Regions from separate parts of the Ramlibacter agri genome, predicted to be linked through region 1. Evidence: predicted binding sites of a transcription regulator. Region 1 holds the regulator's gene; the other holds the start of a gene.
The links. Region 1 encodes sigma-54, which starts transcription at its own class of promoters, with help from an activator protein. Its sites were predicted from a motif close to TGGCANGNAANCTGCTTT; they were not measured.
Positions count from the first base shown of each region.

Region 2: HHL11_RS02975 (pilin) is a predicted target of sigma-54. The motif match lies at 7,409-7,426, and genes of this name have one in related genera.

Region 1 covers NZ_JABBFX010000001.1:24,323-38,856, forward strand. The annotation lists gene HHL11_RS00165 (PIN domain-containing protein) at 1-229, opposite strand, end outside; gene HHL11_RS00170 (THUMP domain-containing protein) at 250-1,467, opposite strand; gene HHL11_RS00175 (RNA polymerase factor sigma-54) at 1,464-3,041, opposite strand; gene lptB (LPS export ABC transporter ATP-binding protein) at 3,064-3,858, opposite strand; gene lptA (lipopolysaccharide transport periplasmic protein LptA) at 3,858-4,487, opposite strand; gene HHL11_RS00190 (methyl-accepting chemotaxis protein) at 4,614-6,113, opposite strand; gene HHL11_RS00195 (type 2 periplasmic-binding domain-containing protein) at 6,132-6,530, opposite strand; gene HHL11_RS00200 (hypothetical protein) at 6,546-7,886, opposite strand; gene HHL11_RS00205 (thiol:disulfide interchange protein DsbA/DsbL) at 8,058-8,711, opposite strand; gene HHL11_RS00210 (SPOR domain-containing protein) at 8,782-9,477, opposite strand; gene argS (arginine--tRNA ligase) at 9,491-11,164, opposite strand; gene HHL11_RS00220 (D-2-hydroxyacid dehydrogenase) at 11,228-12,175, opposite strand; gene HHL11_RS00225 (class II aldolase/adducin family protein) at 12,172-12,957, opposite strand; gene HHL11_RS00230 (DUF2214 family protein) at 12,959-13,414, opposite strand; gene HHL11_RS00235 (LysR family transcriptional regulator) at 13,411-14,337, opposite strand; gene HHL11_RS00240 (Bug family tripartite tricarboxylate transporter substrate binding protein) at 14,428-14,534, opposite strand, start outside.
Region 2 covers NZ_JABBFX010000001.1:602,536-617,069, reverse strand. The annotation lists gene HHL11_RS03010 (sugar phosphate nucleotidyltransferase) at 1-317, opposite strand, end outside; gene HHL11_RS03005 (NAD-dependent epimerase/dehydratase family protein) at 319-1,251, opposite strand; gene HHL11_RS03000 (GHMP family kinase ATP-binding protein) at 1,277-2,257, opposite strand; gene HHL11_RS02995 (glycosyltransferase) at 2,254-3,564, opposite strand; gene HHL11_RS02990 (hypothetical protein) at 3,565-4,740, opposite strand; gene HHL11_RS02985 (hypothetical protein) at 4,737-5,570, opposite strand; gene HHL11_RS02980 (glycosyltransferase family 2 protein) at 5,567-6,715, opposite strand; gene HHL11_RS02975 (pilin) at 6,895-7,374, opposite strand; gene HHL11_RS02970 (pilin) at 7,582-8,061, opposite strand; gene HHL11_RS02965 (GspE/PulE family protein) at 8,207-10,615, opposite strand; gene HHL11_RS02960 (3',5'-cyclic-nucleotide phosphodiesterase) at 10,612-11,403, opposite strand; gene HHL11_RS02955 (CHASE2 domain-containing protein) at 11,417-13,615, opposite strand; gene HHL11_RS02950 (FHA domain-containing protein) at 13,712-14,425, opposite strand; gene HHL11_RS02945 (Stp1/IreP family PP2C-type Ser/Thr phosphatase) at 14,474-14,534, opposite strand, start outside.

The sequences.
Region 1 (14,534 bases):
CCTCGTGCAGCTGGGCATGGCGGTCGAAGGCCGCCAGCACGGCATCTGCGTCGCCGACCTTGGGCGCCAGCTTGGGATAGGCCAGCACCCGCGCCAGCTCTTCGCGCATCGCCGCCGTGGCCAGCCAGCGCAACGCGCCCTGCTCCAGCCCTGCGGCCAGCGGCTTCACGCGCTCGTCGCTGAACACGAACAGGTCCAGCACGATGTTGGTGTCAAGAACCAGCTGCATAGGCCACCCCAGAAAAATGCTCACGCATTTTCCTGGGGACCCCGGTCCCGGTTCCTGGCCGAGCCGGCCACCATGTCGAAGCGGAACAGGCGGCATTCGATCGGGCCGTTCCACATGGGCACGCGGCGCGATTCCTTCAGCCGCATGCGCGTGGGCAGCTTCGCGTCCGGCACCAGCACCCAGGCGGTCCAGCCGGCGTAGTTCTTCTTCCAGTGCGAAGCGAGCTGGGTGAAGAAATCGCCACCCTGCTCGGTCTGGGCCAGCTCGCGCCCCGGGCGCGCGATGCCGCCCGCCTCGATGCGCTCGCCATAAGGGGGATTGAGCAGCATGACGCCCGGCACGTCGCTGGGCGGCATGCGCTGCAGCGCGTCGCCGCCGCGCAATTGCACTGCCTGCGCCACGCCCGCACGCTCGGCATTGCGCTGCGCGAAGTCGACCATGCGGAAGGCGACGTCGCTGCCGAAGACCGGCGCCGTCGGCGCGCGGCGCGCGGCCTGGGCTTCGGCCTTCAAGGCCTGCCAGTCGGCCGCCTTGTGCGGGCGCAGGCGCTCGAAGCCGAACCGACGCAGCGAACCCGGCGCGATGTTGCAGGCGATCTGCGCCGCTTCGATCGCGATCGTGCCGCTGCCGCAGCAGGGGTCGTACAGCGGCACGGTCGCGTCCCAGCCGCTCGCGGCCAGCATGGCGGCGGCCAGCGTCTCCTTCAGCGGGGCCTCGCCCTTGTCCTCGCGCCAGCCGCGCTTGAACAGCGGCTCGCCGGAGCTGTCGATGTACAGCGTCAGGCTCTCGGCCGCGAGGTGCCCGAACACGCGCACGGCCGGCCGCTGCGTGTCGACGTCGGGCCGCACGCCGCCGCGGTTGCGGAAGCGGTCGGCGACCGCGTCCTTGATGCGCAGCGCGGCGAAATTGAGGCTCTTCAGCGGGCTCTGGTGCGACGTCAGCTCGATCTTGAAGCTCTCGCGCGGCGTGAACCAGTCTTCCCAGGCGACGTTGCTGGCGGCTTCGTAGATGTCCTGTTCGGCGCGATAGGGCCCGTGCCACAGCTGCACCAGCACGCGCTGGGCGAGCCGGCTGTGCAGGTTGAGCTGCATCACCTCGGGCCAGCCGGCCACGAGCTGCACGCCGCCACGGGCCGTGCGCAGGTCGCGCGCGCGCGCGCCGCAGATGCGGGCGACTTCCTCGGCCAGATAGCCTTCCACCCCGCTGGCGCAGGGCAGGAATAAATTGAGAGCGTTCACAGTTCCTTGCGGAGGTTGGCCGGCGCGATGCGCAGCGCCTCGCGATACTTGGCGACGGTGCGGCGCGCGCACTCGATCCCCTGCTCCTTGAGCATCTCGGAGATCTGGCTGTCGGACAGCGGTTTCTTGGCGTTTTCGGCGGCGACGAACTGCTTGATCAGCGCGCGCACCGCGGTGCTGGACGCGTTGCCGCCGGTCTCGGTGCCCAGCGCCGAGCCGAAGAAGTACTTCAGCTCGAAGGTGCCGAAGGGCGTGGACATGTACTTGGCCGTGGTCACGCGCGAGATGGTGGACTCGTGCAGGCCCAGTTCATCGGCGATCTCGCGCAGCACCAGCGGCCGCATGGCGAGTTCGCCGTGCACGAAGAAGTTGTGCTGGCGCTCCACGATGGCGCTGGAGACGCGCAGGATGGTGTCGAAACGCTGCTGGATGTTCTTGATGAACCAGCGCGCCTCCTGCAGCCGCTGCTGCAGCGCCTGGTGGCCTTCGCCGCGGTGCGCCTTGAGCGCGCCGGCATAGACGTCGTGCACGCGCAGGCGCGGCACCACGTCGGGATTCAGCTGCACGCGGAAGCTGGCGCGCGAACTGCGGCCGGCCTTCGTCACCAGCACGTCGGGCACGATGATGTTGCGCTCGACGTCGACGAAGCGGCGCCCCGGCTTGGGCTCCAGCCGCGTGATCAGCGCGATGGCGCCCTTGACCCGGGGCTCGGTCTCGCCGGTCAGCTGCGCCAGGCGCTTGACGTCGCGCCGCGCCAGCAGGTCGATGGGCTGGCTGCACACGCGGATCGCGACCGGGTAGACCTCGTCGTCCGGCGCGTCCTGCTGCAGCGAGCGCAGCTGCAGCATCAGGCATTCGGCCAGGTTGCGCGCGCCCACGCCGGGCGGGTCCAGGCTTTGCAGCAGGCGCAGCGCCACCGTGAAGCGGTGCACCAGCTCTTCCTGCTGCTCGAGGTCTTGCGGCGCCAGGCTGGCGGCCAGGGCCTCCAGCGGCTCTTCCAGGTAGCCATCGTCGTTCAGCGACTCGACCAGGTAGCGCAGCGCCGCCCGGTCTTCCTCGCCCAGGCGCAAGGCCAGCGCCTGGCGATGCAGCCAGGATTGCAGCGACTCGTTGCCGCGCGCGAGCTCGGTGGCGTCGACGTCGTCGTCATCGCCCTGCGACTTGCGGGCCGGCGCCTCGCCGCCCCATTCGCCGTCGTCGGGCACGGTTTCGGTGCTGCCGTCGCCGTCCCAGTTCGGTTCGCTGCTGTCGCCGTCGGAGGCATCGCCGTCACTGTCCGAAGCGGAGCTGGCGCTGCTGTCGGAGGCGGAGCTGCTGCTGTCGTGGCCGTTGGCGGCCTGCGCCACCGGGTCGGATTCGTGTTCGTCGGCGGCCGGCCGCGTGTCGGCCTGGGCGACGCCGAACTCCTCCGGCCCTTCCTCGATGTTCACTTCGAGGAAGGGGTTGTCGTCCAGCATCTGCTGGATTTCCTGGCCGAGTTCCAGCGTGGACAGTTGCAGCAGGCGGATCGACTGTTGCAACTGGGGCGTCAGCGCCAGGTGCTGCGAGACGCGAAGGGAGAGGCCCTGCTTCATGGGTACTGCTTCGAAGCGGCCGTCACATTCGGAAGTGCTCGCCGAGGTACACCCGGCGGACGTCCGCGTTGTTCACGATTTCGGCGGGCGTGCCCTGCGCCAGCACGCGGCCCTCGCTGATGATGTAGGCGTGGTCGCAGATGCCCAGCGTCTCGCGCACGTTGTGGTCGGTGATGAGCACGCCGATGCCGCGCGACTTCAGGAAGCCGATGATGCGCTGGATCTCGATCACGGCGATCGGGTCGATGCCGGCGAAGGGTTCGTCCAGCAGGATGAAGCGCGGCTGCGTGGCCAGCGCGCGGGCGATCTCGACGCGGCGGCGTTCGCCGCCGGACAGCGCCAGCGCCGGCGAATCGCGCAGGTGGTCGACGCGCAGGTCCTGCAGCAGGTCGGTCAGGCGGCGCTCGATCTCGGCCGAGGGCAGCGACTTGCCGTCCGGGCCGCGCTGCAGTTCCAGCACGGCGCGCACGTTGTCCTGCACGTTCAGCTTGCGGAAGATCGACGCTTCCTGCGGCAGGTAGGACAGGCCCAGGCGCGAACGGCGGTGGATCGGCATGTCCTCCACCGGGCGGCCGTCGATGGAGATCTCGCCGCCGTCGGCCCGCACCAGGCCGACGATCATGTAGAACGAGGTGGTCTTGCCGGCGCCGTTGGGGCCCAGCAGGCCCACGACCTCGCCTTTTTCGACGGCCAGCGACACGTCCTGCACCACCTTGCGGCCGCCATAGGACTTGCGCAGGTGGCGCGCCTCCAGGCGGCTGGTTTCGGTCGCGGCCTGCGCGGGCGCTTCGCGCGACGCGAGTTCGGCGTCGCCCATCAACGCTTCTCCCCTCCCAGGGTGCTGCTCTGGCGCAGTTTGGTGGCCGGGGCGGCGGGCGCGGCCGGCGCGGATGCGCCCGGCTTGGGCCCGATGGTCGCGCGCACGCGGCCACCCGGGTTGGACGGGGTCGCCCCGCCGGGGTTGCCGTCCACGTTGAACTGCTCGGTGGTGTTGTTGTAGGTGATGACGGCGCCGGAGGTCTCGTCGCTGAGCTCGGTGCCGCGGTAGCGCCGCATCTCGGCGCGGCCGATGAATTTCACGCGGTCGGCCTTGCCGTCGTATTCGATGGTCTCGCCTTCGCCTTCGATCCACTCGTCGACGCCTTCGCGCTTCTGGCGGAAGAAGGCCCGCTGGCCCGGCGCGGCGGTCACCACGCCGAACTGGTAGCCCTCGGGGTCCTGTTTGACGTTGATCTTGGCCCCGCGAATGATGATGGTGCCCTTGGTCACCACCACGTTGCCGGTGAAGACGCTGGTCTGGTTCAGGTCGTCATAACGCAGCGCATCCGCCTCCACGTTCATGGGCTTGGTGCTGTCGGCCTTTTCCGCGCGGGCGGGAACGGCAGCGAGGGTCGACGCGATGGCCAGGGCCATCAGCAGGGCGCGCAGGACGTGGTTCTTGTTCATAAAGGCACGAAACTTGCTCCGCATTCTATCGGCAAGCCATGCCCCCGGCTCATGACGGGCTTACGGCCGGCGCGGCATGGCGCCACCCCGGAACAATTTCATGGGAAGCCGGCGCCAGGCGGCATCCTAGGCTGCCTGGGCCGCCCCGGGTTGCTCCATCGCAAAAGCGCCCACCGCCTCCACCAGCCGCGCCGATTGCTCGCGCAGCGCGTCGGCGGCCTCGCGGGCGTCGTCCACCAGGGCCGCATTGCGGCGGGTGACGGCGTTCAGCGCGGTCACGGCGCGGTTCACCTGGTCGATCCCGCTGTTCTGCTGCTGGCTGGTGGCGGCGATGTCCGCCATGATGGCCGTGACGTCGCGCACGCTGGCCAGGATCTGCTCCATGGTCTGGCCGGCGTGGCCCACCAGCTCGCTGCCGGCGCGGATCTGCTGCACCGAGTCGTCGATCAGGGCCTTGATCTGCCGCGCCGAACTGGCGCTGCGCTGCGCCAGGCTGCGCACCTCGCTGGCCACCACCGCGAAGCCGCGGCCCTGGTCGCCGGCGCGGGCCGCCTCCACCGCGGCATTCAAGGCCAGGATGTTGGTCTGGAAGGCAATGCCGTCGATGAGGGCGATGATTTCCACGATGTTGCGCGAGGACCGGTCGATGGCGTTCATGCGCTGCACCACCTGCCCCACGACCTCGCCGCCTTTCACCGCGACGTCGGAAGCCGACTTCGCCAGCGCGTTGGCGCGCTGCGCGTTGCCGGCGTTGGCCAGCACGGTCTGGGTGAGCTCGCCCATGGCCAGCGCCGTTGCCTCCAGCGAGCTCGCCTGTTCGGCGGTGCGCGCCGACAGTTCGGCGTTGCCGTCGGCGATCTGGTCGGAAGCCCGCGAGATCAGGTCGGAGCCGGCCCGCACGCGCGTGACGATGGCGATCAGCGAATCGTTCATCTCCCGCAGCGCCGCCTGCAGCTCGCCGATGCCGTCGTAGCGCCGCCCGGGCGCGACGATCTGCGACAGGTCGCCCGAGGCCACGCGCTTGGCGGTGGTCACGGCCCAGGCGACCGGCACCGTGATGCGGGCGACCATCTGCCGCACCATGAAACCCAGCAGCACCAGCGTGAGCGCCGCGATGGTGCCGAGGATGCGGTTCTTCTGGCGGGCGGCCTGGGCGTCCTCGCGCACCAGGCCCGCCAGGTGCTGCTCGCTGTCCTCGGCCAGCTGCTTCAGGGCGGCGTCGGCCTGGTTGATGTCGGCGCGCGCGGCCAGCAGTGTTTCCAGCGTGTTGCGCTGCTGCAGCGCGCTGCTGATCTTCGCCAGCTGCGCCAGCGTCGCTTTCAATTGTGGGCCGGGCGCCGCTTCGTCGACGGCCTGGGCTTCCTGCCGCGCGGCGTCCAGGGCCTTCAGGGCCGGCTGCGACAGCTTGCCGGAGTCGACGGCATCGGTGACGCCGTTGAGGAACTCGCGGTAGCTGGAGATGGCCTGGTTGCTGGCGCGGTAGCGGCCCAGGTCGCGGTTCACGCGCTCCGGCAGGTCGCTCACCGACAGCAGCTGGAACAGCAGCAGGCCTACCAGCGGCGTCACGGCGACGCAGAACTGCACGTACATCCGCTGCTTGATCTTCAACCGGGCGAGTGACCACATGCCGCACCCCCAGCGCGCTCAGTAGTGCGCGATGACTTTCAGGTCCTTGGGCGGCGCCGAGACATAGCCGATGGCGCCGGGATTGGATTTGACGGCCGCCAGCACCTCGGCGTCGCCCGTCTTCACCGTGGGCGCGTTCAGGCCGTCGCGGAAGCCCTTCTTGATCCAGATGGAGCTGTACTTGGCTCCATCCATCTTCAAGGCCTTTTCCAGGAAGTCCCTCTGCAGCGCCGCGTTGTCCAGCGGCACGATGCGCGTGCCGTTGGCCAGCTGCTTGTCGCCCAGGTAGATGTCGCGGATGTCGTCCTCGCCCAGGCCCAGCGAGGGGTTCGCGACCAGGTAGACGTCGGCGGCCGGCGACTGCGCGGCCATCAGGAAGGCCGTCGCGGCGACGGCCAGGAAGCGGATCGGTCTCATGCGCGGCCCTCCTTCCTAGAAGCGCACGGCGAACTGCACGCGGCCGCCGTGGCTGCGCTGCGGGCCGCTGGCGAGTTCCTCGCGGAACTGGTTCAACTCCAGCTTGATCGCGGAGTTCGCATCGAGGTTGTAGCGCAGTCCGAGCACGCCGCCCAGGTAGGACCGGCCGCTGTCCTGCGCGGCGAAGTAGTTGTCCGACTGGTCGAGTGCCGTCTTCTCCCAGCGCGCGTACGGCGTCCAGGGTCCCACGTGGTAGCCGGCCTGCACGAAGCCGGCCCAGCTGCCGTGGGTGCCGGTGCCGCCGGACAGGTCCTTGTCGCGGAAGCGGTAGTACTCGCTGATGATTTCCCAGCGGTCGGTGTCGTACACGGCCAGGCCGCCGAACATGTTCACCTGCGTGGTGCTGGTGGCGATGCCGCTGGTGTCGTAGGCGGACACCTTCTGCGAGAAGGCATGCAGGCCCAGCATCAGGCCGTCGAGGTTGCCGCCGAAGGCGTAGCGGATGTTGCCTCCCACCAGCTTGTTGCCGTTGTCGTCGGCCGCTGCGTTGAGGTCCAGCGTGTTGTCGATGATGCGATCGCCGTTGGCCACGTAGGCGTCGTACAGCAGGCGGCCGCCACCGCTGCGCACGCTGCCGGAGCCGAGCAGGCCGACGCCGTGCGCCGGCAGGATGCCGCCGCGGTCCTCGAAGTCGATGAAGCGTGGCCGCGTGGCCGAGGTCTGGATCTGCTGGCCGTGGTGGAAGGCCGCGTTCCAGTAGCCGTAGGGCGTGTGGTAGCGGCCCGCCCACAGCGTGAAGCTGTCGCTGAAGGTGTAGCCGAACTGCAGCCGCTCGAGGTCCGTCGACACGCCGACGTCCTGCGGGCCGTACTCGAACACCAGTTCCACCAGCGCGCGCACGCGGTCGCTGATCTGTGGCGTCATGTACAGGTCCAGGTTGCCCAGCGTGAAGCCGCCCTTGCGGCCGTCGACGGGGAGGCTGGAATGCGCGTAGCCCACGTCGGCGAAGCCGTGCAGCGGGATGCCGAGGTCGTGGGTCTTGGCGGTGCTCTCGGACATCGAGAGCACGCTTTGCTCCAGCCGGTCGATGCGCGCGGCCTGCTCCGCGCTGGCGGATGCGGGCGCGGGCGCGGGCGCTGCGGCGGTGGCGCTCGCCGGCGCGGGCGGCCGGCCCGCCTCGAGCTGGTTGACGCGGGCCGAGAGCTTCTCGATCAGCTCCATGCTCGCGGCAAGCTTCTTTTCGAGCTCCTCGATGCGCTTGGCCTCGTCCGCCGCGTAGGCCGAGACTGCGAACAACTGGATGACTGCCGCCGCGACGATGCGCAACGGCAGCCGCGAAGAACGGCTGCAGACCATGCACAACCCCCAACGCGCTTCCGATGGCGCTTCTGTCGGGCCATTCTGTAATACGGTCGGGCTAGATGCAACCGACTGTTACCTGGATGCCACGGACGGAACGTGCCAAAAGCCACAACGGGCGCCGCGGCGATGAAGCCGGGGCGCCCGTTGCGGGGTGCGCGTTGGCGCTTATGCCGCCTTGCGGGCCTGGGCGATCAGGTAGTCGGCGACCTGCAGGGCGCGCGGCATGCCGCCGGCCAGGGTGCCGTCGGTGTACCAGCGGCCGGCGATGCCCAGCGCCGGCACGCCTTCGACCTGGTAGGCGTTCATGGTCTGGGTGGCGCGGCGCGCCTTCGCCGAGACCGTGAAGGAGTTGTACAGCTCCTTGAACTTGGCCACGTCCAGGCCGTTGGCCTGGGCGAACTGCAGGATCGATTCCTCGCGGTCCGTCGGCTTGTGGTCCTTGTGGACGGTGTCGAACACCTTCTGGTGCAGCTCGGGCAGCTTGCCCATGGCTTCCAGCGTGTAGAACAGGCGCTGCTGCGGCACGAAATCGTCGCGGAAGGCGACCGGCACGCGCCGGACCACGACGTCCGCCGGCAGCTTCTTGATCCACTCCACCAGCTGCGGCTCGAAGGCGTTGCAGTGGGGGCAGCTGTACCAGAAGAAGTCGACGACCTCGATCTTGGGCGGCGGCGCATCGACCGGCACCCGCTTGTCCAGCGTCTTGTATTCCTTGCCGTCTTCCGGGCGGCGGCCCTGCGCCGAAGCCAGGCCCGGCAGCCCCAGCGCCGCGGCGCCGGTGACGATGGCCGTTGCGGCCGAGAAATCGCGACGATTCATTCCTGAAATTCTCCTAGTCCTGCTAGAGGCCCACGCGGGCCTCCAGGTTCCGCCGCCTGGCGGCCGGGGGCTACCGCTGGACGCGCACCAGCGCGGTTTCGAAGCCGCCGGAGTCCAGCTTTTCCTTCTGGCGGTCGGCGTCGTCCCGGGTGTTGAACGGGCCTACGCGCACCCGGTAGACCTGGCGGCCGGACTGCTCGCGCTCGGTCACCTTGGCCTCGATGCCCATGAGGGACAGCTTGGCGCGCTGCGCTTCGGCGTCCTCCGGCGTGCGGAAGGCGCCAGCCTGCACGAAGTACAGGAAGGGATCGCTGCCATTGGCGTTGCCGGCATTGGCCTTGGCCGAGGCCAGGTCGCCCAGCGGGTCGGCCGGCGGCGGACGGCCCGTGACGGCCGGTGCGGCCGGAGCCGAGGGCGGATTGTTGGCGACCGGCGACTCCGGCTTGCCGGCGGCGGGCGCGGCCGGAGCTGCTTCCGGCGCCTTGGCCGTCGCGGCAGGGGCCGCCGGCGCCGAGGCGGCCGGCATGCCCGGCGCGGGCGGCAGCGCCTTGGCCGGGTTCTTGCCGTACAGGGGCGAGTTGGGGTCCCAGTTCTTGTTCTTCTGGGACTCCGCCGCGTCCTGCTCCGCGGAGCGGCTGGGACCCTTGTTCAGGAAGGGGACAGGAACCTTGGTGACGTACACCGCCACCGCCAGGGCGGCCGCGAGGCCCAGCACCACGCCGATGATGATGCCGACGAAGGTGTTGCCGCTTTGTGTGTGTTTCACGCTTTCTGCTCGCTCACATTTTTCGCGGGGCGCTCACGCCCAGCACTGCCAGGCCATTGTGCAACACCTGCGCGACAGCGGCCACGAGAGCGAGGCGGTCACGTTTCAAGTTGTCGTCGTCCACCAGGATGCGCTCGCTGTCGTAGTACGAGTGATACGCCGCGGCCAGCTCGCGCAGGTAGAAGGTGACGTCGTGCGGCGCGAAATCCACCGCCGCCGCCGTCAGCATTTCCGGGTATTTCGCCACCTGCAGCATGAGGTTCAACGCAGCGGGGTGGACCAGGGACGACAGCGGCGCCGACTTCAGCGAGGCCACATCGCCGCCCCAGGCGGCCAGCACCGAGCAGATGCGGGCGTGCGCGTACTGCACGTAGTACACCGGGTTGTCGTTGTTCTGCGCCAACGCCAGGTCGACGTCGAACACGTACTCGGTGTCCGGCTTGCGCGAAAGCAGGAAGAAGCGCACCGCGTCCTTGCTGGTCCACTCGATCAGGTCGCGCAGGGTGACGTAGCTGCCGGCGCGCTTGGAGATCTTCACCTCCTGGCCGCCGCGCATGACGCGCACCATGGTGTGCAGCACGTAGTCCGGGAAGCCTTGCGGGATGCCGACTTCGGCCGCCTGCAGGCCGGCGCGCACGCGGGCGATGGTGCCGTGGTGGTCGGTGCCCTGGATGTTGACGGCCTTGGCGTAGCCGCGCTCCCACTTGGCGATGTGGTACGCGACGTCCGGCACGAAGTACGTGTAGGTGCCGTCGCCCTTGCGCATCACGCGGTCCTTGTCGTCCCCGTACTCGGTGGACTTCAGCCACAGCGCGCCGTCCTGCTCGTAGGTCTTGCCGTTGTCCTGCAGGCGCTTCACCACGGCGTCGACCTTGCCGCTCGTGTAGAGGCTGGACTCGAGGTAGTAGTTGTCGAAGCGCACCGCGAAGGCCTGCAGGTCCAGGTCCTGCTCGTGGCGCAGGTAGGCGACGGCGAACTGGCGGATGCCATCGAGGTCGTCGGCGTTGCCGCTGGCCGTGAACTCGCGGTCGTCGGCCTTCACCGTCTTCTTGGCCAGGAAGTCGTCGGCGATGTCCTGGATGTAGTCGCCGTTGTAGGCGGCTTCGGGCCAGCCGGCGTCGCCCGGCTTCAGGCCGCGGGCGCGCAGCTGCACGCTGTTGGCCAGCGTGGCGATCTGCACGCCGGCGTCGTTGTAGTAGAACTCGCGGGTGACGTCCCAGCCCTGGGAGTCGTACAGGTTGCAGATCGCGTCGCCCAGCGCGCCCTGGCGGCCGTGGCCCACGTGCAGCGGGCCGGTGGGATTGGCGGAGACGAACTCCACCATCATCTTCTGGCCCCTGCCTGGCTGGCGGCCGAAGGCGCCGGCCTCTTCCAGCACCTCGTGCACGACCTGCTGCTTGGCTTCGGGCTTGAGGCGGACGTTCAGGAAGCCGGGACCGGCGATCTCCACCGCTTCGACCCACTGGCCGAAAGCGGGGGTGGCCAGCAAGGCATCGCGCAGGGCTTCTGCCAGCTGGCGCGGGTTCTTCTTCAGCGGCTTGGCCAGCTGCATGGCGGCCGTGACGGCGAAATCGCCATGGGCGGCAACCTTGGGCATCTCGAACACGGCCTTGTCGGCCGTGCCGGGTTGCAGCTGTTCCAGCCCGGCGGCGAGGGCGCCGAGCAGTTCTTGTTTCACGCGGAGCATCTGGCGATTTTACGGGGGAGGCCGCGCTCCGGCCTGGCGCCGGACCAGCCACCCCACGGGCCGTCAGCGCATGCGGTTGCGCAAGTCCTGGCCGTGTCCCTGCGCGAACGCCCGGGCGTTTTCGAGCAGCAGCGCGAGAGCCTTGTCCTTGTACGTGTCGGCATAGCCGCCGATGTGCGGGGTGACGATCAGGTTGGGGGTGCGCCACAGCGCGGAGTCGGCCGGCAGCGGCTCGGTGGCGAACACGTCCATCCCGGCGCCGGCCAGCCGGCCGGCGTCCAGGGCGGCTCGCAGCGCCTGCTCGTCGACGATGCCGCCCCGGCTCAGGTTGACCAGGATGGCGTGCGGCGGCAGCGCGGCCAGCAGGTCCGCGTCGAACAGGCCACGCGAACGCTCGTCCAGCGGCAGCAGCAGGACCACGAAGTCCGCGGTGGCCAGCACCTGCGGCAGCTCAGCCCGCGGCCGGATCGCGTCGAAGCCGGGCAGCTCGCGCGCGGTGGAGGCCACGCCCGTGACGCGCATGCCGAAGGCCTGGCAGCGCGGCGCGACCACCTGGGCGATGCTGCCGACGCCGACGATGACCACGTGCTTGCCTTCCAGCAGCGGCTGCGGCCAGGGCTCCCAGCGCGCCTCCTCCTGGTTCTGCAGCATGCGCGGCAGGTTCCGGGCCAGCGCCATCATCAGCAGCAGCGCCGTCTCCGCCATCTGCGGGCCATGGATGCCGCGGGACGACGTGACGATGGCGTCCGCCGGCAGCGTGCGCGAGGCGAGCAGGCGGTCGACGCCGGCGCGCAGCGAATGCACCCAGGCGAGCCCCGCGCCCGCGGCGAGGAAGCCGTCGTCCAGCCAGGTGTCCGGCACGACCAGCACCTGCTGGTGCGGCAACAGCCGCTGCGCTTTGGCGCGGTCGTTGGTGGCCGCAATCTCGTAGGCGTCGCCCAGTTCCGCCTGCAGCCTTTGCGCGTAGAAGTGCGCGTTCTCGTCGAAGACCAGCAGGCGGCGCACGCTCATTGCGCGTACGACGGGTCGATGCGGTCCATCAGCCGGCGCAGCGCCGGCCAGTCGGTGTCGTAGGCCGTGCGCCCGGGCCGGTCCAGCGCCAGCGCCACTTTTTCCGCGACCTCGCCGTCGCATTCGATCAGCTCCGCGCCGCCCGCCTGCGCGCGGACCTGCGCCTCGCAGGCGCGCTCCAGGTAATAGAGCTGCTCGAAGGCATCGCGGATCGTCGTACCGGCCGCCAGCGCGCCGTGGTTGCGCAGGATCATCACCTTGTGCGGCCCGAGGTCGCGCACCAGCCGGTCCTGCTCGCTGAAGTCCAGCGCCACGCCTTCGTAGTCGTGGTAACCGATGCGCTTGTGAAAGCGCATGGCGTGCTGCGTGATCATCAGCAGCCCCCGCTTCTGCGCCGACACGGCCATGTTCGAAGCGGTGTGCGTGTGCAGCACGCAGGTCAGCTCCGGGCGCGCCCGGTGCACGCAGCTGTGGATCAGGAAGCCCGCGGCGTTGCAGCCCAGGCCGGAGGGATCGAGGATCGTGTTGCCGTCCAGGTCGATCTTCACCAGGCAGGAAGCCGTCACTTCCTCGAACAGCACGCCGTAGGGGTTGATCAGGAAGTGGCTGGTGCCCGGGATCTTGGCCGTGAAGTGGTTGTAGATCTGGTCGGTCCAGCGGTAGTAGGCCGCCAGCCGGTAGGCCATCGCGAGATCGACGCGGGCCTGCCATTCCTCGGCGCTGACCTGCTCGCGGACCTGCGGATAGGCGAACTCGGGGACACGCTCGTGTTGCTGCTGCATGCTAGTGGGCTCCGAATCCGCGCGCCAGGAACACCGCGGCCAGCGGAATGACCGGCACGATGTGCGCCTGCACCATCACCAGCTTGCGGGTGGCGCGCACTTCTTCGGCCGAGGGCAGCGCGCCGGTGGCGTCCAGCAGCTTGCGCCAGCGGATGAAGCGGATCGTCGGCACGATGGACACCAGCCCCACCACGATGAACATGCCCAGCTTCGCGTGCAGCAGCCAGTTGTGCCAGTAATAGCCGGAGCCCTTCGCCCCCAGGTAGATGCGCAGCAGCCCGGTCACCAGCACCGCGCCGGCCGCAATGCCGTAGATGCGGTCGATCAGGGCCAGGCGCTTGACGACCGTCTCGTTCATCCATTCCGCGCGGCACAGGGCCGCCTCGCTGGAGAGGAACACGACCAGGGTCAGGATCGCCGTGATGTGGACGTAGGCGAGGATGGCTTCGAGGATCATGCGGGTGAGCCGCGCCAGAACTGCGGCTGGGCGTAGTGGTGCTTGAGGAAGTCGATCCACAGCCGCACCCGCAGGGGCAGGTGCTTGCGCTGCGGGAAGACGGCGTAGATCCCGTTGGGCGGGGCGGCAAAGGGCGCCAGCACTTCGGCCAGCCGGCCGGCGGCGATCTCCTGCTCCACCTCCCAGGTGCTGCGCCAGGCGATGCCGAAGCCCTGCAGGCACCAGTCGTGCAGCACCTGGCCGTCCGAGCAGTCCAGCGGGCCGCCCGGCTTGAAATGCACCACCTCGGACTTGTCGCCTTCCTTCAGCAGGAAAGCCCAGCCGCGCGTCTGCGAGGCGTCGCTGGACAAGGTGAGGCAATCGAACTTCAGCAGGTCGTTCGGATGGTCCGGCGTGCCGTGCCGCTTCAGGTACTCGGGCGTGGCGACGCACAGGCGGCGGTTGTCGGCCAGCCGCACGCTGACCAGCGAGGAATCCGGGAAGTCGCCCACGCGCACCGCGCAGTCGAAGCCCTCGCCCGCCAGGTCGACCACGCGGTCGCTCAGGTTGAGCGAGATCGTCACGTCCTGGTGCAGTTCGCGAAAGCGCGGCACCAGCGGCGCCACATGGCGGCGGCCGAAGCCGGCCGGCGCCGTGATGCGCAGGTGGCCGCTGGCCTTGACGCCGCCGGCGCTGACGCTGGCTTCCGCATTGTTGATGTCGGCCAGCAGCCGCTGGCAGTCTTCCAGGAAGGCGCTGCCCTCGTGCGTCAGCGTGATCCGGCGCGTCGTGCGCACCAGCAGCTTCACGCCCAGCCGTTCTTCCAGCGCGTCCAGCCGCCGGCCCATGATGGCCGGCGCCACGCCCTCGGCGCGCGCGGCGGCCGTCAGGCTGCCCTTGGTGGCGACCGAGACAAAGGATTCCAGCTGCTTGAGCTTGTCCATGGAGCGCCGATTATGCGGGCGCAGGTTACGAATCCGCGACACTCAGCCGCGGATTCCGCCGAACGGCGCAGCTTGGGCTGCGCCTGCGCCTTACTCCGCCTTGAAGCCCGAGGCCTTGATCGGCGCTTCCCAGCGCTTCAGCTGCGCGGCCTGGGTGGCGGCCAGGTCGGCCGGGCCGGCATGCGAGGGCACCAGGC
Region 2 (14,534 bases), 580 kb from region 1:
GGCGCGGGCCGTTCCTGCCGCCATGCGTGCAGAAAGCCCCCCGCCGTGCCGCGCGGTTCCGGCTCGATCACCGTCCGCAGTTCCACGCCCGGGAGGTCCAGGGATTCGGCGAACGCCTGCACCTGGTCGCCGGCGTATCCGGCCGCCAGCACGATGCGCCGCACGCCCTGCCCCTGCAGGTAGCGGATCACCCATTCCAGAAACGGCTTGCCAGCCACCGGCGCCAGTGGCTTGGGCCGGCCCTGCAGCAGGTGGCGGATGCGCGTTCCCAGCCCGCCGACCAGGATGACCGCCAGCTCAGGCGCATCAGCGTGCATGTCAGACGTTACCGTAACGCGAGTCGCGCAGGATCACGTACCCCTTGAGCAGTTCGCGGATACCGCGGTCCAGGCTCCACTGCGTGACGAAACCGGTCGAAGCCAGCCGCGCGTTCGACACGATGTAGTCGCGCTTGTCCGGGTCCTCGCCGATCGGCGCTTCCAGGTAGGTGAAGCCGGGCACGTGCCGCTGGATCAGCGCGCACAGTTCCAGCTTGGAGAGGTTGGCGTCGTCGAGCCCCACGTTGTAGGGGCGGCCGCGCATCGCCTCGAAGTTTTCCAGCGCGTGCAGGAAAACGCGAGCGACGTCCTGGATGTGGATGTAGTTGCGCTTGAAGTGGCCTTCGAAGATCACGACGGCGCGGTCACGCAGGGCACGATAGGTGAAATCGTTGACCAGCAGGTCGAGACGCATGCGCGGCGACATGCCGAACACTGTCGCCAGCCGGAAGGTCGCGCTGTTCTCGCGCTGCAGCACTGCCGTCTCGGCATTCACCTTCGTCACGCCATACAGCGAGAGCGGCCGCAGCGGGCTTTCTTCCGTGCAGGCCTTGGCCTTCTCGCCGATGCCATAGCCGCTGTTGGACACGGGCATCAGGATGCGCTGGTCCTTGCTGGCGATGCGGCACAGCATCTCCACCGCGTCCTGGTTGATCGTCTGCGCACCGACCGGATCGATCTTGCACAGGGGCGCACCCACCAGCGCGGCGAGCGGGATGATGACGTCCGCCTTGGCGACGAGGCGCTCCATGGTCGCCTGGTCGCGGCAGTCGCCCCGCTCCACCTGGAAGGCGTCGTAGCTGCAGCATTCGGCCAGCGTCGGCTGGTTGAACATGAAGTTGTCCAGCACCGTCACGGCATGCCCCGCCTGGAGCAGCTTGGGCACGAGCACGGAGCCGATGTAGCCGGCCCCGCCGGTCACGAGGATGTTCATGGATGGTCCCTCTCTGGAGATGTCTTTATGCGTGGACGACCGTGCTGCCGGCCGCATTGATGCCGATCGGCACTTCGTGATAGCTCCGCAATGCCGCGCGCACCGCGGTCTGCCGCTCGGGCGGCACCAGCAGCAGCATGAAGCCGCCACCACCGGCGCCCAGCAGCTTGCCGCCGAGCGCGCCCGCCGTCATGCCGAGATCGTAGAGCTTGTCGATCTCGGGGTTGCTCACCGAGGCATCGAGCTTGCGCTTCTCGACCCAGCTGTCGTTCAGCAGTTGCGCGAACACCGCGAGACTGCCCGAACCGGTCAGCACGCCGTGCGCCTTGTCGACCAGGCCCAGCATCTTGCGCAGCGTCGGGCGATTGTCCGCCAGCTTGTCCAGTTTGGCCTTCTCCACCTCCTGCGCGTGCCGCGTGCGCCCGGTGAAGTACAGCAGCATGCTGTCGTTCAGCTCGCGCAGGCGCGTCTCGCCGATGGCGATGCGCTCCACGTTGAAGTCGCCGCGGCCGGAGAACTGCACGATGTTGAGGCCGCCGTAAGCGGCGAAGACCTGGTCCTGCAAACCCACTGTCTCCTGCAGTACCTCGCGCTCGATGTGGATCGCGCAGCGCGCCAGTTCCTCGTTGCCGACGCAGCGGCCCTGCAGGGCGTGCAGGCCCTTGATCAGGCCCACCGTGAAACTCGAGGAGGAGCCGAGGCCGCTGAAGGACGGCAGGTCGGACGCAAGATTGACTTCGACGTCCTGGTGGACGCCGCAATAGCGCAGGATCTCGCGGAACGGCCGGTGCTCGATGCTGTCCAGGTCGGGTGCCAGTTCGACCTTGCGGTAGGAGAAGCGAATCTTGTGGTCGAACAGCCAGGACGGCAGGTGCGAAACCGTGTGGTAAATGTACTTGTTGATCGCCGTGCCCAGCACCGCACCGCCGTTCTCGGCGAAGAACTCGGGGAAATCGGTGCCGCCGCCAAAGAAGCTGACCCTCAGGGGTGTGCGGATGATGATCATGGCGCGATGGACGATGTCCGTTGGGAAGTGATTGGCGCGCTGGCTGCCGGCCCAGGCGCCGCGCGGCCCAGGAGCTCCTGCACCCGCTCCAGGCTCTGCGCGGCGCATTCGCGCCAGCGCCACGCAGGCATGGCGCGCACCACGCCCGCTGCGCCGGAGTGGGCGTCCGTCATGAGCCGGTCGGACAGGTCCTTCTCCGAGCGGGGATCGAACAGTCGTACGCCGTCGTCCGCCAGTTCGCGGAACGCGGGGATGTCACTGGCCAGCACGCGGCAGCCGCGCGTGCGGGCCTCCACCAGTGGCAAGCCGAAGCCCTCGAACAGCGACGGCAACACCAGGGCGCGCGCATGCTGGTACGCGTAGGCGATCTCGGCATCATTTGCATCGTGCAAGGCGAGCACCGGACAGCCCCTCGCGGCCAGCGCAGCGAGCCGTTGCGCGACATCGGCGCACTCCGGCGTCCTGCGACCCAGGACCAGGAGGCCAAACGTTTCGCCTTGCGCCCAAAGTGCCTCGCATGACCGCAGCAGCAGGCGATGGTTCTTCTTCGGCTCCAGCGAGCCGACGGTCGCATAGGCCGGCGCCGGGCGGGCGAGGAAATCGCGCAAGGCAGGGCGGACTTCGCCCGCCAGTTGCGGTGCCGGATCGCTGCCCAGGCGAATATGCGCGGTAGGCGGAAGCCGCCAGCCCCTCTTTTGCGCATGGGCACGCAGCGCTTGCTCCGTGCTCGCAGAGTTGCACAGGAGCGCATCGCTCGTCCCGACCGCATCCTGGAGCCAGTAGTTGAAGGCGTTGCGCACCCAGGGCACGCAGAATTCGGGAGCCTCGATCGGCATCAGGTCGTGGATCAGCGGCACCACCACGGCGCCCTGGGCACGTGCCCGCCGCGCGGCGGGCCAGACGGGATAGTTCCAGCTGCCGTCGACCATCAGCAGCAGGTCGCCCGGCCGCGGATCCACGGCGGGCAAACCGGCCGCTGCAGCATCGAATGCGCGGCCAGCAGCCGCTTGCCAGATCGGCCGGACCAGGGGCCAGGGCAGGCGCAAGACCTGCTCGATGGCCGGCTTGGCGATCCCCGTGGCAAAACGCAGCAGCGCGCTGGTGGACGCGGCGTTCCGCACAGACGGGGCCAGGGGCGCCCGCCGCAAGCCAGTGGCAGCGCAGGCGACTGTCTCGAAGCCCAGGCCCGCGTCAGCCGCAACGCCCGGAAATTCCTCCGCCAGCCGCCGTACCGTGCGCGAAATGCCGGCTGTATCGGCCTGCGTGCGAGTATGCGTGACGTCGAACAGGACGCGGCGCAGGCGCATTCAGATTTCCCGCTCCCAAGGCAGGCCGGCGCGCCCCTTGATGTTGCAGTCCATATGGAAGCCCGGTGCGACGACGCTGGCCTTGGTTCCAACTTGCACCATGTTCAGGGCACGGATGTACTTGAACATCACGCGGCCGTCGTCCATGGCGTAGAGGCGCATGTCGGACTCACTGTAGAAGCGGCGATAGCCGACCGGCAGGACCGTGGTGGTCGCGTTTCCGGGCGGGAACAGCCGAGGGCACTGTTTCTCCACTGCGTCCAGCGCGGCCTCGACCTCGGCCGGAATCTGCGGCTTTGCCGGTGCAGCCTTCCCCGCGAGGCGATCGAGGCGGCACACGAGGAACCCGCGCGGGTCCTTGTCCGAAATCTGCTGGTCGGGCGCTGCGCCCACCGCCGTCAGGCCCACGGACGCAACGACGCGGCAGGAAGAGCGGCGGATCCGCAGGCCGAAGTCGGCAATGCCCAGGTCGAGAGCGTCGGCCTGGTCGTCCGGCATGTCGCGCTCGTTCGCGTTCCGGTTCGCCGACGGGACGACGCCGTAGATGACCGGCGAGGCGTCCAGCAGTCTGTGCACGCGCCGCAGGTCATCTGCCTGGTCGGGTCTACCTGCCTGGGAGGACAGGTTCATCCAGCGCGAATCCGGATGGAACGAGGGCGCGATCAGCGAATACGAGATGCCGCTCAGGGAGATATAGGTTGCGGGCGTCTCGCGCAGATCCTTCGGCACGTCGATGCCGAACGCAGGGCCGTCGCGCCAGGGTGCCAAGCCCCATGAGCGCCAGGGCTGTACTTCATGGAGCAGGCCCACCTGCGCCAGCAGCATGAAGGCCGCCGCGCCCAGCCGCGCGCCCTGGCGCACGGGTAGGTGATGCAGCATTGCGATGCACAGCGGCCCGACGATGAGGAGCATCGGCATGAAGTAGCGGCCGTTGCCGCTGGTAACCAGCCACGGAACGAAGCTGAGTGCAACGCAGGCCAGCAGTGCGAGCGTTCGCGTGACCGCAGGCGCGCGCAGGCGCACGCGCCACGCAATCCAGGCGAGCACCAGCGCCAGGACGAAAACGAAGCGGAAATCGGGTGCCAGAATTTCGGCATAGACGCCGCCGGCCGGCACTGCCATGCCGATCGGACGCACCAGCGCATCCAGCAGGGTGTCAGGCTCGAAGCGGATCATGGCACCAGCCCCAGGGAAGCACGTAGCGCTGCGAACTGCGGTTCGAAGAAGGGGTAGAACGGATTGCCGAAAGCCTTCCACAGCTGGAAGCCCCAAGGTGCGAGCGCCAGGGCGAATCCGAACAAGGTCCAGATGCCACCATGTATGGCCTGAACGACCCGGCCGGGCCAGCGCGCACCGGCGAGCAGCCACAGCAATGGCAGCAGCAGGGCGAGGGGCCCGTTGCTCAGCTTGAATGCAACGGAGATGCCCGCCAGCAGACCGGAAAGCGCGACGGCTCTCGCTGCGGTCAACCAGCTTGGGCGCTCCTCTTGCGGCTGCGCAGCCAGCAGCGCTACCGCGACGGCCCACACGAACGGCACGGAAACGAGTCCGTCATTGGTCGTCGTGTCCAGCAGGGAGAGGAACAGCTCGCCCGAAAAGCCCAGGGCGACGGCCGTAATCCGCATCGCGGTGGCGTACCAGCTACGGCCCGGGATGCAGGAGCGCGCAATCAGCCACAAGGCCGGCAAGGCCACGAGGTGCAGCGTGACGATCACGACGCCGGCAATGCTGCCCGGCACGTTGTGTTGGAACAATTTCCAGGCCGGCCAGTACAGGTAGGGGTACTGGTAGCCTTGGTAGGACGCGGCCAGGAAGTCGCGATCGAAGCGCGGGTGTTCCGCGGTCCAGCCCAGGTAGATGTGGTGGTTCAGCGCATCCCAGCTCAGGCCAATGCCGCCCAGCGCGACCGGGATGCTCGCGAGCGCGATCCAGACGATGGCGAAGGTGAGCGCGAGTTCCGCGCCCGGCCCCGGGGCGCGCATTCCGCGCAGGACGGCCGCGTTCATGGCGCGCGGCGCGAACGCCAGGAAGACAGCAGGGCGCCGGCGAACAGCGAGCCCATGGCGACCTCGGAGCCGATCGCGATCAGCGTGACGGCCGGGATGACCGAGCGCATGGTCTCCAGCGGATTCAGGGCGCCGAAGCCAGCGCGTCCCCAGTCGAGGGTGATGGCCAGCGACCAGACCAGGCCCGCGAGGAACAGCGCCAGCCCGGACAGCAGGCCGTTCTCGATGGAGAACAGTGGCGACCCTCGTTCCATCCACTTCGGCTCCGCCACCATCCCGGCCAGCACGGCCAGCCATTTGGTGAGCAGGGCAAAGGCGAGCATCTGCACGCCGAGGATGACGGCCGCGCCGGCATACAGCATCGAGTGGATGCCGAGGTGGGTCGCGCCGGCGGACGTGAGGCCGGCGAGCATCGCGCCACCGCCGGCCAGCAGCAAGGCCAGGCCGGGATAGAGGAACAGCCAGCGCGGACAGAACAGGAACATGAAGCGCAGGTGGCGCCAGCCGTCGCGCCAGGTGCGCAGGTGCGGCGGCCGGCCCCGGCCGTCGGGCCGCAGCGTGGTGGGCACTTCCTCGATCCGCAGGCCGGCCAGCGCCGCCTTGGCCACCATCTCACTGGCGAACTCCATGCCGGGCGTCAGCAGCCCGAGCTTCTGGATGGCAGCGCGCGAGAAGCCGCGCAGGCCGCAATGGAAGTCGCCGATGTTGGTCCGGAAGAACAGGCGGCCCACGAAGCTGAGAACCGGGTTGCCCAGGTAGCGGTGCAGGAAGGGCATGGCGCCCTGCTCGATGCCACCGCGGAAGCGGTTGCCCATGACCAGGTCGGCACCCTCGCGCAGCTTGGCGACGAAAGCCTGCAGCCGGGAGAAGTCGTAGCTGTCGTCGGCGTCGCCCATGATTACGTAGCGGCCGCGTGCCTCGCTGATGCCGCCGATCAGGGCCGCGCCGTAGCCGCGCTCGGAGACGGGCACCACGCGCGCGCCGGCGGCCTCGGCCAGCGCCTGGGAGCCGTCGGTGGAGCCGTTGTCGGCCACCAGCACTTCGCCGTGGACGCCTGCTGCGCGCAGGAAGTTCCGCGCCGCCTCGACGCACTTCGCCACGGTCCTCGCCTCGTTCAGGCAAGGCATCAATACGGTCAGTTCCACTCCACCCTCTTCCATCTGTGCGCTCGCGCGGCCACCCGGTCTACCGGGATTCTTTCCGCAAGCGAGGACTCGCTGCAAGCGCCATGCCATCGCCGGCGTGAATCTGTCGGGCCAGCGTCGCGGGCGCACCATAAAAAAGAGCGGCCGAAGCCGCTCTGTCGCAATCTGCTGGCGCTGGATCAGCCGCGGCAGGAGCCGGGCAGGAACTTGGCCTGGATGCCGTTGGTGCCAGCGGGGCCGCAGACCCACTTGAACACCGGGGAGCCCATGTGGCCGTTGGAAGCCGGGTTCTTCGTGGTCGAGGCGTCCTGGTAGGGGACCAGCTGGACGATCTTGGAGTCGATGTTGTTGTCGCTGAAGCCGGTGGCCGTCACGCTGATCGTGCCGATCGAGTCGGTGTGCACAGCGGCGACGTACTTGCTGGTCTGCGAAGAAGATTCGCAGCCCCAGCCGTCGGCGGACGGCGTGCTCGAGCCGGACTGGTACACCTCGGTGATGGTCGTGCGGCAAGCGGAGGCGGCCAGGACCACTTCCGACATCTTGGCGCGCTTGGTGTAGTCCTGGTACGCGGGCAGGGCCACGGCAGCCAGGATACCGATGATCGCGACCACGATCATCAGTTCGATCAGGGTGAAGCCCTGTTGCAGTTGACGCTTCATGAGTAACCTCCGTTGTTGCGAAAAGCAGGTGGGTAGTGCAATCGCTGTGCCAGCGATAGGCGTGGATTTTTCGCAGACAAACGGCCGCCCACCGACCCGCTTCTGACGCTCAGCGCCTGGAGGTGACATCTTTGTCGACCAGATCGGGCTTGATAGTCAAAAAAAAGAGCGGCCGAAGCCGCTCTTTCGCTATTGCTGCGTGCTGGATCAGCCGCGGCAGGAGCCGGGCAGGAACTTGGCCTGGATGCCGTTGGTCGTAGCCGGGCCGCAGACCCACTTGAACACCGGGGAGCCCATGTGGCCGTTGGAAGCCGGGTTCTTGGTGGTCGAGGCGTCTTGGTAGGGGATCAGCTGGACGATCTTGGAGTCGATGTTGTTGTCGCTGAAACCGGTGGCCGTCACGCTGATCGTGCCGATCGAGTCGGTGTGCACAGCGGCGACGTACTTGCTGGTCTGCGAAGAAGATTCGCAGCCCCAGCCGTCGGCGGACGGCGTGCTCGAGCCGGACTGGTACACCTCGGTGATGGTCGTGCGGCAAGCGGAGGCGGCCAGGACCACTTCCGACATCTTGGCGCGCTTGGTGTAGTCCTGGTACGCGGGCAGGGCCACGGCAGCCAGGATACCGATGATCGCGACCACGATCATCAGTTCGATCAGGGTAAAGCCCTGTTGCAGTTGACGCTTCATGAATACCTCCAGAAATATGTGTGTGCGAAGCGGAGAAGATTCCGCAAGCGCCGTGCCATGTGTCTGAGCGTGAAGAAAGTCACGCTCGACCACCCCGGAGTGACACTTTCCGGCCGCGCTGCCGGACAAATCGTGTCCGAGGTGACTATTTGATGCAGACCGAACGGACCTGCTTCAGGTCGGTCAGGCCCATCATGATCTTTTCCATGCCGTCCATCTTCAGCGTGCGCATGCCGCTGGCGACGGACTGCTGGAACAGGTCGGCCACCCGGGCCCGCTCCTGGATCAATTTCTTGACGTCGTCGTCGGCGACCAGCAGTTCATGCAGGCCGACCCGGCCCTTGTAGCCGGTCTTGTTGCACTTCTCGCAGCCGACGGCGCGATAGAACTTCAGGTTGCCGTCCTGGCCGTAGTTCTCGACCCAGGTCTCGTAGAGCTTCTGCGACTCGCCGCCGAAATCGACCGTCCAGGGGCCCGTGTGCTGCAGGTCCTGCGCGTACTCCTTGATGAAGCTGCGCAGTTCCTCCTGCGAAGGCGTGTACGACTCCTTGCACTCGCACAGGCGCTTGGCCAGGCGCTGCGCCAGGATGCCGAGCAGGGCGTCGGCGAAGTTGAACGGGTCCATCCCCATGTCCAGCAGGCGGGTGATGGACTCCGGCGCGGAGTTGGTGTGCAGCGTGGAGAACACCAGGTGGCCGGTGAGCGAGGCTTCCACGCCCATGGACACGGTTTCCTTGTCGCGCGACTCGCCCACCATGATGATGTCCGGGTCGGCGCGCAGGAAGGCGCGCATCACCAGCGCGAAGTCGATGCCGGCCTTCTTGTTCACCTGCACCTGGCGCAGGCCCTTCTGCGTGATTTCCACCGGATCCTCCGCCGTCCAGATCTTGGTTTCCGGCGTGTTGAGGAACTTCAGGATGGAGTGCAGCGTGGTCGTCTTGCCCGAACCCGTGGGGCCACAGACATAGAACAGGCCATAGGGCTTGCTGACCGTCTGCTCCAGCCGCTCCTTGTTGTGCGTGGTGAGCCCCAGCTTCTCCAGCGGGATCGGCTCGCCGGCGGCCAGGATCCGCATCACGATGTCCTCGACGCCGCCGGCGGAAGGAATGGTCGCGACGCGCAGCTCGATGTCCAGCGGCCCGTACTTCTTGAACTTGATCTTGCCGTCCTGCGGCCTGCGGCGCTCGGAGATGTCGAGGTCGCACATGATCTTCAGGCGCGTCACCAGCGCCTGGCGGAAGTGCGCGGGCACTTCCACGTAAGGCATCAGCGTGCCGTCGATGCGCAGGCGGATGCCGGTCTTCTGCTTGCCCGGCAGCGGCTCGATGTGGATGTCCGAGGCGCGCTGGTTGTAGGCGTCGATGATGATCTTGTTGACGAACTTGACCAGCTCGTTGTCCGCCGCGGCGGACTCGAGCGCGCTGTCGTCGTCATCGTCGCCGCCGATCGGCGCGTTCAGGTCGGCCAGCAAGTCCTCGACCGATTCGCCCATGTCCGGCCCGCCCCAGAGCTGGGCCACCGTCTCCTCGAACTCGGCCTGCGTCGTGACGCGCCAGGCAAGCTTGTTCGCGCGCGGGAACACCTGCGGCACGATGCGCGAGCTGCGCACCGCTTCCGGATCCAGGCACATCAGCACCAGGCCTTCCGGCGTTTCCTCCAGCGGCACCCAGCCCTGCTCGGTGACGAACTCGCGTTTCAGCGCACCCTGCAACATCTCGGAACGGATGCGGCTGGCGTTGAAGGGCTCGTAGGGAAAGCCGAAGAACTTGGACAGCGAAGGCCCGATCTGCGCCGGGCGGATCGAGTAGTCCGCCATCAGCACCTTTTCGACCGGCTCCGACTCCTCGCGGGCCTTCTGCACTGCGTTCTGCAGTTCCTCGTGCGTGAGCACGCCGTCGGCGATCAGGCCATCATATTTCGTCGACTTGCGGCGCGCGCTGTCGGCGGCGCGCTGCATGCGCTGGCGGATCGCCGTGGCCAGCGTGTTGCAAAGCTGCGTGGCGCCTTCGACCTCGAGGTCGCCGAACGGCGCGTCGCTCTTGTTGTTGATCACCTGCAGCACGCCGTGCAGCGTGTCGCCATCGAGGATGGGCACCACCAGCATCTGCTTGGTGCGATAGCCGGAGCGCTTGTCCACTTCCTTCAGGAAGCTGAGGCTGGGGTGGATGCGCTTGAGCGCCTCGTCGTCGTAGACGTCGGCGATGTTGACCATCTGCTTGGTCAGCGCCACGTAGCCGGCCACGCTCTGCGGGCTGATCGGCAGCTTCAGGTCGCGGCTCGCATTGAGGCCGGTCTTGATCTTGGAGACGATCGCCGTGTGATCGTCGTTCACGGCGTACAGCGTCAGCCGGTCGGCGTTCAGGAGCTTGCAGATGTCCTGGCTCGCCTCCAGCATGATCTCGTCGACGTTCTCCGTCGCGTGGATGCGGGTGGTGACGTGCTGCAGCTGGCGGAAGAACAGGGCCTCGAAGGAGATGCCGCGCTTGTCCGGCGGCAACTGCTGGGAGCTGAGGAATTCCTGTTCGGCGTTGTTGTTCTTGAGGACCGCGTTCATAACTTGAATTCCTGGCCTGCCCGCAGCCAGCGGATGTCATGCACGACGTTGGGACCGAAAGGCTGCGTTTGGTCGAAGCGCTGGATCTCCGCCATGATCAGCTCGGTCTCGGCAGGCTTGGTGTGCGTGATGTAGATCGGGAACTTCTTGCCCTTGTCGATGCAATCCAGTTCCTCGGCGAGCGCCAGCGGCGACAGGTGCAGGCTGCGGCGCGCGAGGTCCTGCTCCCGGTTGGAGAAGGCCGTCTCGATGACCAGCGCGGCCACGTCCAGCTGGTTGATGCGCCGCCAGAAAGCGGGGTTGCGCTCGGTGTCGCCGGTGAACACCCAGCAGCCCTGGCCGTTGGCGATGGCGTAGCCGCAGGCCGGCACCGTGTGCACCGCGGGCAGCACCTCGATGGACTTGCCGCCCAGCTCCAGGGTCTGGCCCACGTGGACTTCGTGGAAACTCACGAACGGTGCCTCGGGCGAGGGGATGACGCTGAAATCGGGCCAGATGACGTTGTTGAAGATGTGCGTCTTCAGCGCCTGCAAGGTCCCGGGCAGCGCGGAGATGCGGATCGGCGCGGTGAGTTGCGAAGCAATGGAGTCGACCATCAGCGGCAGGGCTGCCACGTGGTCGAGGTGCGAGTGGGTGAGGAACACGTGCCGGATGGCGCGCATCTCCTCCAGGCTGAGGTCGCCCACGCCGGTGCCCGCGTCCACGAGGACGTCCCCGTCGATCAGGAACGACGTGGTCCGGCAGTCCCTGGCGATCGCGCCGGAACAGCCCAGCACCCGCACCCTCATTCAGCGCCCCCCATTACTTGGTCTCGAAGGTGGTCGCGCCGTCCCAGCTCGGGTCGAAAGGCAGCAACCTCATCGACGTTACACGTTCGGAGTACAGCTCGTAAAGGTACTTTTGCGCATTCATCCGCTGGAGGTTCAGGAGTTGAAGGTCGCATTGGTCCCAGTCCTGGGCCCGGTAGGCCTTGAGGAAGGCGTTCCAGGTCTTGAGCTCGTCCGCCGTCGCGCGGTCCAGGCTGTCGGCCGGGCCCAGCGGGTAGAAGATGCCCACCGCCTGCTCCTTGCCCTTCACGCGCACGCGATCGAGTTCGAGCCAGGCGAACTCCGGCGCCAGCTTGCGGGTCGTCTCGCTCACCACGATGTCGACGCCGTAGACCTTGGACAGGCCTTCCAGCCGCGAGCCCAGGTTCACCGCGTCGCCGATCACCGTGTAGGCGCGGCGGATGTCGGAGCCCATGTCGCCCACGCACATGGTGCCGGTGTTGAGGCCCACGCCGACGCCGATCTCCGGGATGCCCTTGCTGCGGTTCTCGGCGTTGATCTCCTGCACCGCCCGCGACATCTCCACCGCGGACTTCACCGCCAGCGTGGCGTGGTTGGGGGTTTCGACCGGCGCGCCCCAGAACGCCATGACGCAGTCGCCCATGTACTTGTCGATGGTCCCGCGGTTCTGGCCGCGGATGATGTCCGTGAGGCGGTTGAAGACTTCGTTCAGCAGCTCCTGCAGCTGCGTCGGCTCCATCTTCTCGGACATCTTGGTGAAGCCCCGCATGTCGCAGAACATCACCGTGAGCTCCTTGTTGGCCGCCTTCATCGAATAGCTTTCCGGGTCCTTCACCATCTCGTCCACCAGCTCCGGGGGGACGTAGGTGCCGAACAGGTTGGCCAGCTCGCGCTTGCTGCGGCTTTCGACGAAGTAGCCATAGCTCATGTTCAGCGCGAAGGCCGCGCCCGCCATGGCCAGGGCGGCCGCCAGCGGCAGCGCCCACATGTAGCTGAAATAGAGCCAGTAGTTGAGGGCCAGGATGGCCGTCCCGATGGCCAGGCTCAGGACCACGGCGCGGGTCGCCGAGAGCAGCGGCAGCAGGATGGCCAGCGTGAGGCCGGCCACCACCAGGATCACCAGGTCGTAGCCCAGGGACCAGTCCGGCTTGATCGGGATGCGGTCGTCCATCAGGCCCGAGATCAGGTTGGCGTGCGTCTCGACGCCGGCATAAGCCTCGCCCACCGGCGTCACCCGCAGGTCCAGGAGGCCGGGCGCGGTGGTGCCCACCAGCACGATCTTGCCCTTCAGGCTGTCCGCCGGCAGGCGCTTGGACAGCACGTCGGACGCCGACACGTAGCGGTAGGAGCCGCCTTCGACACCACCGGGCCCGCGGAAAGGGACCAGCGTGGTCACGCCCTCGGCCACCGGGATGCGCCGCACGCGTTCGCCCAGGCGCAGCCGGATGTGGTCCAGGCCCTGGTAGTTGCGCCCGGCCAGGCTCTCCTGCGCGAAGCCGGGTTCCACCACCGGCGAGCCGATCATCATGCGGAACATCGCCAGCGCCAGCGATTCGTAGTACTTGTCCTGGTACTCCGCCACCAGCGGCACGGCGCGCACCACGCCGTCCTTGTCCACCATGGGATTGAAGAAGCCCGCGATGGGCGCCGCGTCGGCCAGCTGCTGGATGTTGGAGCCGTAGCCGGTCCAGTGGGTGAACTTGATCGGGCGGCCATGCAGCGCCTCGGGCCCCATCACCGGCTTGGGCAGCACGCCGCTGGTGCGGCCGCGCGGGTCGGTGGTGAAGTAGTAGCCCAGGACCACCGGGCGGTCCTTCAGCGCGCGCGCGAAGGAGGCGTCGTAGTCCAGGGTGGACTGCAGCTGCTGCAGCTTCTCGCCGAAGGCCGGCTGCTCCTTCAGTTCCGATTGCGCCAGCTGGCGCAGCCGCTTGAGGCCCGAGCTGTCGTCCGGCTCGGCGAACACCACGTCGAAACCGAGGATGGCGATCTTCTGCCGGTCGAACAGTTCATCGACCAGGTCGGCGAGCCGGTTGCGGCCCCAGGGCCAGCGCCCCACTTCCGCCAGGCTCTTCTCGTCGATGTCGACGATGACGACACGGTCGTCCAGCGTGCGCGGCATCGAGGCGCGCAGCCGGGCGTCGTAGATGATGTTGTCCAGGCGCTGCAGCACGCCGATGGGCAGGATGTCCATCGCGTGCAGCAGGGCGAACATCAGCGGCACGAGCGTGATCGCGATGCGTGGCCAGTGCTTGGACAGCAAGCTTCAACCTCCCACGGGGGGCGGAGCGGACGGTGGAAAAGGCGGGCCTCAGCCCGCCTGCAGGAATTGCATCTGGGTGCCGGCCAGTTCCAGCATGTCCCCGTTCTTCAGCGTCACCGGCTCGGGCCCGATCGCCGCGCCATTGAGCGTCGGCTTGTTCGCGCCTTCCACGTGCGCCACGACGAAGCCGTGGGCGCGCTTGGTGATGGCGGCGACGGCCACGCCCGGCTTGCCGATGGTGGTGACCACCTTGACCAGGGGCACCTCGCGGCCGGCGGCCGCGCCGGACAGCACCTTGATGCTGGCGTTCATGGCGGCCATCTCGGCATGCACCGGGCCGCTCATGCTCGCGCCGGCCGGGGCCGGGGCGCCAGTTGCAGCGGGTGCGCCGGCCGGGGCTGGCGCGGGCTTGGCCGGCATGGGCGGCACCATGCCCGGCTTCATGATCATCGTCTTCTCGAACGTGGCGCCGGGCGCCTCGTTGATGAACTTGATCTTGTACTTGCCGATCTCCACCGTGTCGTTGTTCTGCAACAACTGCTTCTTCACGGCCTTGCCGTTCACGTAGGTGCCGTTCGTGGAATTCAGGTCTTCGAGGTAGACCTCGTTGCCCGTCAACTGCAGCACCGCGTGCTCGCCGCTGACGGCGAGGTTGTCGATGACGATGTCGTTGTACGGCCTCCGTCCCAGCGTCGTACGGTCCTTCGTCAGCTGCACTTCCTTGATGACGACACCGTCGATCGAGACGATCATTTTCGGCATGTCGACTCCTGTGATCCCTTTTTGATACTGCCTAGTTTGTCAGCATGGCTATTGTCCCAGCCAGCGGGAAATCAAGCCACGCTTTTTGGAGCCGCTGTTGGCTTGAGCC